DNA from 2 places in the Bradyrhizobium sp. CCBAU 53421 genome. Region 1 is predicted to be linked to the other one. Evidence: riboswitches for the same ligand, from Rfam matches in the RefSeq annotation. Region 1 holds a riboswitch; the other holds the start of a gene.

Region 1 (2,197 bases):
GACGTCGCCGAGTTGGGACTGCGCGTAATCGGTGATGCCGATCGTGGCGACGTCGCCTTCGATGCGGAGCCATTCGTGGTCGGACGTGTACAGCGTCGTCATGGGATCGATCCTTCAGCGTTTAGCGTTTGTAGGTATTGGGGACGAAGGGCGTCGCGGCGACCTTGAGCGGCAGCCGCTGGCCGCGCACTTCGGCGAAAACGGTGGTGTCGAGCGCGGAAAGGGATGTCGGCAGATAGCCCATCGCAACCGGCGCATTGAGGCTCGGGCCGAAGCCGCCCGAGGTCACCTTGCCGATTGGCTCGGTCGAGGTCGGGTCGGCGAACAACAAGGCGCCTTCGCGCACCGGTGCGCGGCCCTCCGGCCTGAGGCCGACGCGGCGGCGCGACGCGCCTTGTGCGAATTGGGTGAGGATATTGTTCGCCCCCGGAAAACCGCCGGCGCGGGCGCCGCCGCTGCGGCGGACCTTCTGCACAGACCATTCCAGCGCGCCTTCGACCGGCGTCGTCGTGGTGTCGATATCGTGGCCATAGAGGCAAAGCCCGGCTTCGAGCCGCAGGCTGTCGCGCGCGCCGAGCCCGATCGGCAGGACATCTGGATTGTCCAGCAGCGCGGTGACCAGGGCTTCCGCCTTGTCCGCGGGCACTGAAATCTCGAAGCCGTCCTCGCCGGTATAGCCGGAGCGCGAGACGAAGCAGTCGATGTCGGCGACGCGGCGCGGGCCGGCGTCCATGAATTTCATCGAACCGACATCTGGACAAAGTTTCGCCAACGCCGATTCGGCCTTCGGCCCCTGCAGCGCGATTAGCGCGCGGTCGGCCAGCGACACGATCTCGCAGCTGTCGGAGAGATGCGCGCGCAGATGCGCCTCGTCCTCTTCCTTGCAGGCGGCGTTGGCCACCAGGAACAGGTGGTCGCCGAAATTCGCCACCATCAGGTCGTCGAGCAGGCCGCCCTCGTCGTTGGTGAATTGCGCGTAGCGCTGCCGTCCCGGCGCGATGCCGACGATGTCCTGCGGCACCAGTTTTTCCAGCGCGAGCGCTGCGTCGCCGACCTTGCCCGATTTGGCCTTCAGCACGAGCTGTCCCATGTGGGACACGTCGAACAGGCCGGCGTCCTTGCGGGTGTGCAGGTGCTCCTTCAGCACGCCGGCGGTGTATTGCACCGGCATGTCATAGCCGGCGAAGGGCACCATCTTGGCCCCGCGCGCCAGGTGCAGCGCGTGCAGCGGGGTCTGTTTCAGCGGGGAAGTTTCGTGCGCAAGCATCACAGGGCCCTCGCGGTTCCCGCCGGGGACCTATTTCCCCTTGAGAAACCTGCAGAAAGCCCCATCTGTCGCTGTGCCTGAGAGTATTATCCCGTCGGCGGACGCATCGGGGAGAACCCCAGCGCCTCTTTCCAGATGTCAGACGTCACGCGGTCCTTTTGCCTGAGAGTTTCCGGGGCGGTTGCTCCTTCGGCGCCGGCGATAAGGCCGGTCTCTCCCGACGTGACGGGGTAACAGGTAGGTAGAAAACACGGCGCCGCCAAGACTGTCAACGCAGCTCTCGCCGCTATCCAATGGGCATTGTGCTGCCGCGGCAAGCCCATGATCCGCCTGCACAGTTTCTGGACACCGCAGCTGGCAATGTCTAAAAGCGTTCGGCCGGAAAATGACGCCTTTTTGCGGCTGGCCGGCCCCTTTTTCCGATTGGATGAACATGAGCAGCGTCAACGACATCAGGTCGACATTTCTGAACTTCTTCAAGGAGAACGGCCACGAGATCGTGGCCTCGTCGCCGCTGGTCCCGCGCAACGACCCGACCCTGATGTTCACCAATGCCGGCATGGTGCAGTTCAAGAACGTCTTCACCGGCGTCGAGAAGCGCTCCTATCAGCGCGCCACGACGTCGCAGAAGTGCGTGCGGGCGGGCGGCAAGCATAACGACCTCGACAATGTCGGCTACACCGCGCGCCATCTCACCTTCTTCGAGATGCTCGGCAACTTCTCGTTCGGCGACTACTTCAAGGAGCGCGCGATCGAGCTCGCCTGGAATCTGATCACCAAGGATTTCGGGCTGAAGAAGGACAAGCTGCTCGTCACCGTCTACCACACCGACGACGAGGCGGCCGGTTACTGGAAGAAGATCGCGGGCTTCTCGGACGACCGCATCATCCGGATCCCGACCTCGGACAATTTCTGGGCGATGGGCGATAC
Region 2 (2,197 bases), 170 kb from region 1:
ACGTGCTGGTGCCGGAGCCCGGCCGGCCGAACAACGGCGTCGTCACCGGACGCTACGCGATCGCGCGCTTCAATCTGGAAGCCATTGGCAAGCCGAGCCATGCCGGCGCGACACTGTCGTCCGGCCGTTCCGCGATCCGCGAAATGGCTCGCCAAATCATCGCCATCGACGGCATGACCACCGAGGACTGCACCTTCTCGGTCGGCATCGTGCATGGCGGCCAATGGGTCAATTGCGTCGCAACGACCTGCACCGGCGAAGCGCTCAGCATGGCCAAGCGCCAGGCCGATCTCGATCGCGGCGTGGAGCGCATGCTGGCGCTGTCGGGCACCGCAAATGACGTGACATTCAAGGTGACGCGCGGCGTCACGCGCCCGGTGTGGGAGCCGGATGCCGGCACCATGGCGCTCTATGAAAAGGCGAAGCGTCTCGCCGCCGACATGGGTCTTGATTTGCCGCACGGCAGCGCCGGCGGCGGCTCCGACGGCAACTTCACCGGCGCGATGGGCATCCCTACCCTCGACGGCCTCGGCGTCCGCGGTGCCGACGCCCACACTTTGAACGAACATATCGAAGTCGACAGCCTTGCCGAGCGCGGCCGTCTGATGGCCGCACTGCTCGCAACGCTCGACTAAGGTTGATTTGCACTGCACAACACGTTGGCACTGCCGGATCGAAATTTAGCCTTGTTCAATTTTGAGGCTTCGCCTACGGTCCGGCCGTCCAACGCGACGATGCGGGAGAGATCGAAGCGACAACATTCGTGTTGTTGCTTCGGCGCCGACGGAGCAACCGCCCCGGAAACTCTCAGGCAAAAGGACTGTATCGTCAGGACGATCTGGAGAGAGACGGACATGGCCAAATGGAAACGGCCGTGACGTCCACCGAAGGGGATAGTTCGCCGTCGGGCTCACGCCCGATGCGGATCAAGCTCTCAGGTACCGTGACAGATGGGGCGTCGAAACAACCGGTTTCACCGGCGGTTCGGCGACTCTAACCCACGGGAGCCTGAAGACCACCATGCCTCACATCGCAATCATTGGCGCCGGCATCACCGGCGTGACGACGGCCTATGCCCTGCTCGAACGCGGCTACCGGGTGACCGTCCTCGACAGGCATCGCTATGCCGCGATGGAAACCTCGTTCGCCAACGGCGGACAGCTTTCCGCCAGCAACGCCGAAGTGTGGAACAGCGCCGCGACCATTCTCAAGGGGTTGCGCTGGATGCTGCGCAGCGACGCGCCGCTGCTGATGAATCCGAAGCCGAGCTGGCACAAATATTCCTGGATCGGCGAATTCGTCGGCAGCATCACGCGCTATCGCAGCAACACCATCGAGACCACGCGGCTCGCAATCGAAGCGCGCAAGCATCTGTTCTCGATCGCCCAGCGCGAGAACATCGCCTTCGATCTCGAACGCCGCGGCATCCTGCACGTCTATCACGACAAGGCCGGCTTCGAGGCGGGCCTGCGCGTCAACGCGCTGCTGCAGCAAGGCGGGCTCGACCGCCGGCCGGTGACGGCGGATGAAATCCGCAGCATCGAACCCGCGCTGCAGACGACCTGCTATGGCGGCTTCTTCACGCCGTCGGACGCGACCGGCGATATCCACAAGTTCACGCGCGGCCTCGCCGACGCCTGCGTCCGCCGCGGCGCGAGCTTCGTCCATGAGGCCGACGTCGACGCGATCGCGCGTGACGATGGCGGATTCCGGATCGGCTGGAACCAAGCCGCTTCGCACGATGCCGAGGTCGCGACGCGACATGAGTTGCGGGCGGACGGCATCGTGATTTGCGCCGGGGTCGCGAGCCGCCACTTCGCCGGCCTGCTCAACGACCGCGTCAACGTCTATCCGGTGAAGGGCTATTCGATCACCGTGCAGCTCGATGCGCCGCAAAGCCGGGACGCCGCACCGACCGTCAGCCTGCTCGACGAGGCCGCGAAGATCGTCACCAGCCGGCTCGGCGCCGATCGCTTCCGCGTCGCCGGCACGGCCGAGTTCAACGGCTTCAACCGAGACATCCGCGCCGACCGCATCCAGCCGCTGGTGGATTGGGTACGGCACCATTTCCCGGGCATCGACACCTCGAAGGTCGTGCCGTGGGCGGGCCTGCGCCCGATGATGCCGAACATGATGCCGGTGGTTCGCGCCGGACGGATTCCGGGCGTGTTCTACAACACCGGCCACGGTCATCTCG

Evidence for each region. A riboswitch is a leader RNA that binds a small molecule or an ion and turns the genes downstream of it on or off. The one in region 1 is predicted to bind glycine.
Region 2: another riboswitch for glycine. It lies ahead of XH92_RS19125 (D-amino acid dehydrogenase); the one in region 1 lies ahead of gcvT (glycine cleavage system aminomethyltransferase GcvT).

The regions. Positions count from the first base shown of each region.
Region 1 is NZ_CP030047.1:3,878,595-3,880,791, forward strand. It holds gene gcvH (glycine cleavage system protein GcvH) at 1-102, opposite strand, end outside; gene gcvT (glycine cleavage system aminomethyltransferase GcvT) at 122-1,267, opposite strand; glycine riboswitch at 1,408-1,498, opposite strand; gene alaS (alanine--tRNA ligase) at 1,701-2,197, shown strand, end outside.
Region 2 is NZ_CP030047.1:4,045,803-4,047,999, reverse strand. It holds gene XH92_RS19130 (M20/M25/M40 family metallo-hydrolase) at 1-635, shown strand, start outside; glycine riboswitch at 728-833, shown strand; glycine riboswitch at 837-952, shown strand; gene XH92_RS19125 (D-amino acid dehydrogenase) at 1,021-2,197, shown strand, end outside.